3 regions of the Bacillus sp. JJ1122 genome follow, and region 3 is predicted to be linked to each of the others. Evidence: riboswitches for the same ligand, from Rfam matches in the RefSeq annotation. Region 3 holds a riboswitch; each other region holds the start of a gene.
What was found. Region 3 has a riboswitch for S-adenosylmethionine ahead of metK (methionine adenosyltransferase). Riboswitches for the same ligand answer to the same signal wherever they lie in the genome.
Positions count from the first base shown of each region.

Region 1: linked by a shared signal. The riboswitch ahead of V7201_RS12775 (sugar ABC transporter substrate-binding protein) and the one ahead of metK (methionine adenosyltransferase) in region 3 are both predicted to bind S-adenosylmethionine.
Region 2: linked by a shared signal. The riboswitch ahead of V7201_RS19380 (LLM class flavin-dependent oxidoreductase) and the one ahead of metK (methionine adenosyltransferase) in region 3 are both predicted to bind S-adenosylmethionine.

Region 1 covers NZ_JBALQL010000022.1:26,782-29,950, forward strand. Annotated here, with positions in the region: gene V7201_RS12770 (dynamin family protein) at 1-1,034, shown strand, start outside; SAM riboswitch class I at 1,194-1,300, shown strand; gene V7201_RS12775 (sugar ABC transporter substrate-binding protein) at 1,406-2,506, shown strand; gene V7201_RS12780 (sugar ABC transporter ATP-binding protein) at 2,714-3,169, shown strand, end outside.
Region 2 covers NZ_JBALQL010000036.1:7,266-10,434, reverse strand. Annotated here, with positions in the region: partial or broken gene V7201_RS19380 (LLM class flavin-dependent oxidoreductase) at 42-1,091, opposite strand; SAM riboswitch class I at 1,231-1,334, opposite strand; gene V7201_RS19375 (LL-diaminopimelate aminotransferase) at 1,424-2,599, opposite strand; gene V7201_RS19370 (SRPBCC family protein) at 2,882-3,169, shown strand, end outside.
Region 3 covers NZ_JBALQL010000014.1:343,512-346,680, forward strand. Annotated here, with positions in the region: gene asnB (asparagine synthase (glutamine-hydrolyzing)) at 1-317, opposite strand, end outside; gene metK (methionine adenosyltransferase) at 594-1,793, opposite strand; SAM riboswitch class I at 2,100-2,240, opposite strand; gene pckA (phosphoenolpyruvate carboxykinase (ATP)) at 2,598-3,169, shown strand, end outside.

The sequences.
Region 1 (3,169 bases), on a different contig from region 3:
GGCAGCAGCAGCTAAAGGATTTCTCTGATTTTATCAAAACAAATCGAAACGCCATCAACTTCGAAGAAGAGCGTACGTCGAAATTGCAATTCTTTGTCAGAAGGGCGATTACTTATTTGCTTGATAAGCGTATCGAAATCGAAAATAACCATATGGAATCTATCAGCTGGAACGAAGAAATGGTCGGTAAACTTAATGGAGCCATCAATCAGCTGGGAGATATTGAAGAGGAAAAATCACGCTCAATCCAAAAATCGTTCCGAAAAATTAAGGACGACACTCGTGCTGAAATCATCGAGAAAATTCCAGAACTGCTTCGCGGCTGTACGGATTTAGTGACGGAAGAGAGTGATTTTGGAAGGCTTCATGATGAAATTGATAAAGAAATGAATATACGAATCCAGGATTATCTGGATAACACGGTGCTCCCTAAGTTCCATGAAGCTCTAGAAGGCTGGGTACAATTTTCAAAAGACGAATTCGACCATAGCCAGTCGTATCTGAACGAAATGGCTGAAGGTTTCAATGCGATGTATGGAGATGAACGGATAAAGCTCGAATGTGATTTTAGAGTGCTTGATGACTGGCGGCGTGATGCTGACCGGATGACTAATGGTTTCCATTATGAAAAGGTCAATATCATGCACAGATCGACTCCTCAGCAGTTCTTTTTAAAGAGTGCCGGTAAGCTTCTTGGAGTGCTGCCGCAAAATAATACGATGCTGTACAACCGTTATAAAACTTATCTTGAAACCGAAGATTACTATGAAATCGCCGTTTCGATTGCAAACAAGTTTCTTCAGCAATTCGAGATTTTCGAAAAGTCGATTGAACGCGATGTGAATTTATTCTTTAAACAGCCGTTCATTGCTCTTGAGCAAGCTGTTGAAGAGGCACGTACAGAAATTGAATATGGCAAAAATGAGCTTGAAAAAATGAGAGTGAACCCTGAGTTGTACCGCGATCCATTAACGCTGTATGAAGTAAAACTGCGTCAATATGAATGGATGACGGCAGCTGGCAGAAGAGAGTAACTGGTAAAAGGAAGATTCCTGTTTGGGGATCTTTCTTTTTTTTATCCAGTCAGAGAGGTTAAACGAATAAAATTAAATTTTCGAAATAATATTGACAATATGAGTATAGGAGATTAAAGTAAGTTTATTGATTTGCTCCGTTAACTTAATAAAGAAATTCTCTTATCAAGAGTGGCAGAGGGACTGGCCCTGTGACGCCCGGCAACCGTTCCATATGGAATTGGTGCTAAATCCTGCAAAACATTTTATGTTTTGAAAGATAAGAGAGGAAGAATCCGTCTGTTCTTTTACGTTGATGAAACCTCTCTTTTCTAGGGAGGTTTTTTTATATGGTTGGAAAAATGCAAATCATTCATAAAGGGGGAAAAGACATGAAAAGAAATGGTTTGAAAAAGGTATTTTTAACAGCGGTTGCGGCAGCACTTTTGCTGACAGGCTGCGGCGGCGGGGAAACAAAGACGGCAAGCGGACCTGTTGAAGGCGTTCCTGATCGCTTTGCCAAAGGTGAAGAAGTGAAAATCAAGGTCATCCGCAAGATTGGCGGCGATGATCATACGGCTCAGTATTTAGCAGGGGCTAAAGCGGAGGGAGAAGCCCTTGGCTTCAAGGTCGACGTATTCACTGCAAATGGCGACACGGCAAAATTCCATGATGCAGTCAACCAGGCGCTACAGCAGGATTATGATGGCTTCCTCATTTCACACGGAGATGACGCAGCGACAGTGGATGATATCAAAAAGCTTGTTGAAAAGGGGAAGAGTGTTGTTACATTTGACTCGAATGCTGACATTAGCAAGGTTAAAGGAGTCACTCTTACTTCCCAGGATGATGAAGCACTTGCAAAACTTGCTCTTGATCAGCTTGTAAAAGAACAAAATGGTGAAGCCAATATTGTATACCTTTGGGTGGATGGTTTCCCGCCAATGGTGAGAAGAAATAAAGTTTATCAGGAAACATTGAAGGCTAATCCTGGAATTAAAGAGGTTGAGAGATTCGGAGTGGCAGCTGCCAATACAAGTGTCCAAACTCAAAACGCAGTAGCGGCGATGCTGAATAAACACCCTAAAGGTGAAATCGACGCGATTTTTGCAACTTGGGATGCATTCGCGATTGGTGCTGCCCGTGCGATCAAGGAAGCTGGCCGGGATGAAATCAAAATCTATGGAATCGACGTTTCCAACGCTGACCTTCAGGAAATCCAGGGAGAAGAAAGTTCATGGAAATATACTGCAGCAGTAGATCCTAAATTAATTGGCGCAGTAAATATGAGAATCCTGGCGAAAAAGCTGGCTGGGGAAGAGACACCTCCGACTTATGACCTTGAAGCAGCCCTGATCTCACAGGAAAAACTGCAGGAGTCAAAAGAGGCGGTCAACATGGTCAATCTTGCAGATATCATCACAGGCTGGGGACAATCAGATGCCTTCGAAGAAGATTGGATGAAGAAATTAAAGGAACACTACAAAAAATAAGCTGTTTTTGCAAAAGTATAGTAAGTTTTAATGAAAATTGACTGCACGTCCATCAGTTCATACTTATAAACAAGCATATTATTTTATTGGCAAACTGGAAATGAACGAAGAGAAAGTGAAAAAATTTATACAATATAACCATCTCCAGCAGACACTCTCATTTTTAGAGTGTCTGCTTTACAGATTAATAGGGGAGGATGAATCCGGATGACTGCGAAGAAACTTGAGATGAAAAGCATTACAATTGATTTTCCAGGTGTGCGGGCTCTAGATCATGTGGACTTTACCGCAGAAACAGGGGAAATCCATGCTTTAATCGGCGCAAACGGAGCCGGTAAATCCACTTTGATGAAAGTACTATCCGGAGCTTATGATCATTATTCAGGCGAGATTTTATTTGATGGAGTGAAATTAGATATCCGTGTGCCCGGCGATGCTCAACTGCATGGAATCCAAACTGTGTACCAGGAGGTTGATACGGCAATCATCCCTTCGCTGACCGTGGCTGAAAACATTATGCTGAACCAGACTGTACAGAGCATGGAAAATAAGCATTGGATCAAGTGGAAGCTTCTTTATAAACAGGCGGAAGAAATCCTATCCGGCATGAATCTTCATATTCCTGTGAAAAAACTGGCCGGCGAGCTGACTCTTGCAGAAAAG
Region 2 (3,169 bases), on a different contig from region 3:
ATGCTTTTACATTCAGACAGATACAATAAATCTAGATTTTATCAAACTGTCAATCGTTCTCTTTTCTCTTCGACGAGGGGCATGACATCTTTCGCGAAACGCTCCATTTCCTCTAACTGAGGTGAGAATTGGAGAAGAAGCAATCCTAGTCCAGCCTCTTCATACTGTAAAATTCGTTCTGCAATCTGCTCTGGTGTGCCCACCAAGTTTGGTCGCAAACCACGATTGGAAACGGAATAATCCTGAAGCTGGATCTGTTGTTCGAGCTGAGATTTGCTCGTGAAATCCTTAAATCCTGCGTAGGCGCTCGATTCCTTCACATATGTGATTCGCTCCAATTCACCCAGCGCTTCTTCCTCGGTATCCCGGCAAATGACATAGGCCGCCATTCCGAACTCTGACAGTTCTGCATTCCCCGTAGCAGCTCTGCGAATTTTCATATCGGTAATTTTCCGCTGAATTTCCTCAACCGTACCTCCATGCATCACATAAGCATCGCATTTCTCAACAATCGTCTGTTTTCCCTTCTCGCTTTCTCCGCCCGCGTACTAAAATCGGATTGGGACGCTGAACCGGTTTTGGAAATAGCTGTGTATCTTTCAGTTGATAAAATTTTCCCTCATACGAAAAACTGTATCCGCTCCAAAGTCCCTTTAAAACATCGATGAATTCCGTGGTCCTTTCATATCTCTCATCATGCTCGGTGAAAATACCTCCGTACTGGCGTGCTTCTTCTTCCCACCAGGCAGAAACGACATTCAGAGTGAAACGTCCGTTGCTAATCTGGTCTATATTTGCGGCCATCTTTGCAGTGATAGCCGGATTGTGAAAGCCAGGACGGACAGCAGCCATAATTTCTTTTTTTCCGTAACAGAAGCAAGTGCGGCAGCTGTTGTCCAGGCTTCAAGTGAATCATGCTCGGGTCCTTTAATATCATTTAAGTACAGCTCAGCGATTAATGATGTAGAATAACCCAATTGCTCTGCTGATTTGATCACCGTCTTAGCATATTCAAAAGTCGGTGGCATCTTTTCGTCTTCAACATTCCTTAACCATCCGCCAAAAATTGGCAGCCAAAATCCATACTTCATTCCTAATCTCTCCTATGCTCATTTAATCTCGACTTTACCAACCTGTTAAGTTGGTATTATTTTAAAAAGATAGAGACTTAACAAAGTCTCTCAAAAACAAAAGCTCCCTTCACTAAGAAGAGAGCTGTTAAAAACTCTCTCCTTATCTTTCGAACAAAAAGTTCGCAGGAATTGGCACAGTGTTCTAATGAACCTGTTGCCGAGGTTTCGCAGGGCCTTTCCCTCCACCTCTCTTGATAAGAAGACAATATGTATTAAATTTTAGTTCAATAAAGTGATAATATTCTAAATTTAAATAAAAGTCAATTCGTATACCGAAATATTTTACAATATTATAAGGAGTGCTCAAGCATAAACCGGTTCACACGCTCTGCTGCTTCTGTCAGTCTCTCCGGAGGCTGTACCATCGCGATACGAACATAGCCCTCGCCTTGTTTGCCGAAAGCGTCACCAGGGACGACTGCAATTCCTTCCTGTTCAATCAATTCGAAAGCAAAATCACGGGATTTCCATCCGGCAGGTATTTTCGCCCAGACAAACATCGTTGCTGGGGAATTAGCGACCTGCCACCCGCTATTTCTTAATCCGGAAACTAAGGCATCCCTACGAGCTTCATATTGCCTTACCTGGTCCTGCAGAAACGAATAATCAGAAGTCAAGGCAGCAACTGCTGCCATCTGGATCGGATAAAAGATCCCATAGTCGATATGTGATTTAAAAGAAGCCAAGATATCAATGACTTGTGGATTGCCTACCACATAGCCAATTCGGCAGCCTGCCATATTAAACGTTTTCGAGAGCGAATTGAACTCTACACCCACTTCCTTAGCACCAGGCACTGACATGAAACTGATTTGCGGGTTTCCATCATAGATAAGCTCAGAATATGCAAAATCATGCACAACCAGGATATTATGCAGCTTGGCAAACTGGATAACCTCTTCGAAAAAGCTATGGTCAGCAAGCGCAGTAACAGGATTTCCCGGGTAGCTTAAAACCATCATTTTCGTCTTATGTAAAACGTTTTCTGGAATTTCATTAAGTTTAGGGAGAAATTTATTCTCTTCAAGCAGTGGCATTGGATGGATGAGCCCGCCAGCAATCGTTACACTAGCTTCATAGATTGGGTACCCGGGATCCGGCACAAGTACATAATCACCTGGATCAATGATCGCTGTGGCAAGATGAGCAAGTCCATCCTGAGAACCCATAAGCTGCAGGACTTCATTTTTATCATCCAGTTCAACACCATAACGCTGCTGATAAAAATACTTAACTGCCTCATTGAATTCACTGATCCCTTTCAATGTATACCCGTATCTTCCAGGATCCTTCGAATATTCAACCAGGGTATCAACTACAAATGAGGGTGGCGGGAAATCCGGGCTCCCGATGCTAAGATCGATCACATCTTTCCCTTTCAAAACAGCAGCCTGCTTTCGATCTACCACCTCCTGAAAGATGCTGGAAGTCATTTTTCTAATTTTTTCTGATCCGTAGAGATTCATGGACATTCCCCTTTACTGTGAATTTGCGTCATGTTGCTGTTCTTTGAGAATTCTAATTTTTTAAAATATAAATTCGATTATAACAGTCTCACATTTACAGTTCCAGAATCTTTTTTTATTCTTCTGAATTTTTGACTTAATAAAGTCCTCTGCCCATGCCACTCTTTTAATAGGTTTTCAAAAAGGCATGCGATGATCATCTTATTGCAATGGTAGGTTCCAAGCTTATATTAATGGTAAAATGAAAAAAATGTTAAATATTTAGAAGGAGTGAAAATAATTATGGATACTCAAATTACTACAAAAATGAAAATTTCAAAGCCCGCTCATGAGGTATATGAAGCATTTGTAAACCCTGTAAAGATGGCTAATTTCTGGTTTTCATCCGGAACAGGAAGAATGGAACCAGGAAAGACGATAATCTGGAGGTATGATGAATACAATGCAGAAGGTTCCGTCCATGTGTTGGAGGTCGAAGAAAATAAGAAAATCGTGTTTTCATGGGGAGCAGAAAATCAAGAAACAATTGTTACAATCACACTGAAAGAGATGGACGATACGAGTACCATT
Region 3 (3,169 bases):
ATGACTTCAGTATCAGAGTGAGTCTCAAACTTAAGCCCCTCTTCAATTAATTCCTCGCGAAGCTCAAGATAGTTGTAAATCTCGCCATTGAAAATGATCCAATATCTTTCATTTTCATAAGTTAATGGCTGGTGTCCCGCCTCAATGTCAATAATGCTCAGACGGCGGAAGCCAAATTGGATATGCTCATCATAATAATACCCATCATCGTCCGGTCCACGGTGGGTAATGATATCATTCATATTTTTAAACAGCTGCTTTTGTTCGCTGCTGAATTCTTGTGCCTTTTCATGTACACAACCGATAAAGCCACACATTATGTACTTCACCTTCTCCATTTCAGAAAAAATTTATTGTTCATTCGTTCTAAAAACATACCATCTAATACTACCATTAAACACAAAAAATTTGCAGTAAAATCTCAGGGAAAATTAAGGGAATACTTTATTTTACACCTTTTGGTCTAGATACAAACCAGAATCTCCATTCTAGCGGGTATTTTGGTCCTGTCTGTCTTTTCAATTCCCTCTTAATAAGACGGAAAATAGGAAAGGGAGTTACATATATTTATGCAACTCCCTTTCCTATTTTTTTTAAGCTTGTGCTTGTGTGCGTAATGCTTCTGCCTTGTCAGTGCGCTCCCAAGGAAGATCAACATCCGTACGGCCGAAGTGTCCGTAAGCTGCTGTCTGCTTGTAGATTGGCTTGCGAAGGTCAAGCATGTTGATGATGCCAGCTGGACGAAGGTCAAAGTTGTTGTTAACAACATCGATTAATACATCTTCGCTTACTTTGCCTGTTCCGAAAGTATCAATAGAGATAGATACTGGACGAGCAACACCAATCGCGTATGCAAGCTGAACTTCAACTTTTTCAGCAAGGCCTGCAGCTACGATGTTTTTCGCAACGTAACGTGCAGCGTATGCAGCTGAACGGTCAACTTTTGTAGGATCCTTACCAGAGAATGCACCGCCGCCGTGGCGAGCATATCCGCCGTAAGTATCAACGATGATTTTACGGCCAGTCAAACCAGCATCACCTTGTGGTCCGCCGATTACGAAACGGCCAGTAGGGTTGATGAAGTATTTAGTATTTTCATCGATCAATTCTGCCGGTACAACAGGATTGATGACATGTTCTTTAAGATTGCGCTGTATTTGCTCCAGGGAAACTTCTGGGTGATGCTGAGTTGAAATAACGATTGTATCGATGCGGACAGGCTTATCGTTTTCATCGTATTCAACTGTTACTTGAGTTTTTCCATCTGGACGAAGGTATGGAAGGATTTCTTCCTTACGCACTAAAGTCAGGCGGCGTGATAGCTTGTGAGCCAATGAAATTGGAAGAGGCATAAGCTCTTTTGTTTCATTGCAAGCAAAACCGAACATTAAGCCCTGGTCTCCTGCACCGATTGCTTCGATTTCCTCGTCAGACATGTGTCCTTCGCGAGCTTCAAGAGCCTGGTCAACACCCATTGCGATATCAGCAGACTGCTCATCAATAGAAGTCAATACTGCGCAAGTTTCAGAGTCAAAACCGTACTTCGCGCGTGTATAACCGATTTCCTTAACCGTTTCACGAACGATTTTTGGAATATCTACGTATGTAGATGTTGTGATTTCCCCTGCAACTAGTACAAGGCCAGTAGTAACTGATGTTTCAGCAGCAACACGAGCATTAGCGTCCTTAGCAAGGATCGCATCCAAAATTGCGTCAGAGATCTGATCACAAATTTTATCCGGATGGCCTTCTGTTACTGACTCAGAAGTGAACAAACGACGTTTTGTTGACATCTGATTTCCTCCCTCATTTATAAAAAATTGATCGAGACTGTCCCAATACAGACCTCGGTGTGATACGGTACTCATTCCCTATGTAGTATGAAATAAACGCTGAGTTTTTATTAGAAAAATTTGTTTAAACCTCATGCTGAGTTAACTTTTCCTAATCCTACCCATGGGAGCAATGACACCAAAGAAGGCAGATCGACTGCTATTATTAAAAGATCAGCAGACAGAAGACAGAAAAAAACAATATAAAAAACCTCTCCAAATCATGAAATCATGAGGAAAGGTTTTAGCTTTAATCCGCGCCTTTCGCTCTTATCGTTCAAGGGCATTCCCCTTGCGTCAGGTTAGCACCTTTGCCCGAAAAAAACATACCTTTACAAGTCTGTTATTTCTCGTTTGCAGGTTGCTGGGTTTCATTGGGCCTGTCCCTCCACCAGCTCGGGATAAGAGAGTATCCGTTCAAATCAAAATCATAACGAACCTATAATTACATGTCAATCCTTTTCTTCAGAAAATGTCGATTCATGTAGTAACTTTCCCACTTTAAAGTACCGGGGGTCAGACCCCCAACACGTTAATGCGTTAATCCCCTGGGGGTCTGACCCCCAGTGCGGTGGTGTGTTAAAATCTTGGTGTGGAGTTTTATTTGGCTCTTGCTCCGGCCTTCTTCTATATATATGTACATTTTTGTAAAAGAGGGAATTTTTTCGAGCATTAGTATAGATTAATTAGAGCAATGTGCTATACTAATAGCGAGATGTAAACACTTTCAATATATCAATCTTTTAAAAAGGAAGGTATTCTCGGATGAATGTTGTAGGAATTTCCAATGAACTTTCAGCTTTATTAAAAGGAAGCAATATACAGGTACAGCTATCTGTTCCGCAACTGGTTGAAAAAGTCTTGAATCGCAATGAAGGTCTGTTGACCTCAACAGGTGCAGTTAGAGCCACTACTGGAAAGTATACTGGCCGCTCCCCTAAGGATAAATTTATTGTAGAAGAGGAATCTGTTAAGGATAAGATTGACTGGGGCTCTGTCAACCAGCCAATTTCTGAGGAATCCTTTACGAAACTTTATAATAAAGTTTTGAATTTCCTGAAAGAAAAAGAAGAAGTCTTTGTTTTTAAAGGCTTCGCTGGCGCAGACAAAAAATACCGCCTTCCTATACAGGTCATTAATGAGTATGCGTGGCACAACTTATTTGCCCATCAATTATTCATTCGCCCGGATGCAGAGGAGCTGCTTAGCCATGAAGCGGGATTTACTGTCATTTCTGCGCCTACCTTCAAGGCTGATCCAAAGGAAGATGGGACAAACTCAGAAACATTTATCATCGTCTCATTCGAGAAGCGCGTCGTACTGATTGGCGGTACAGA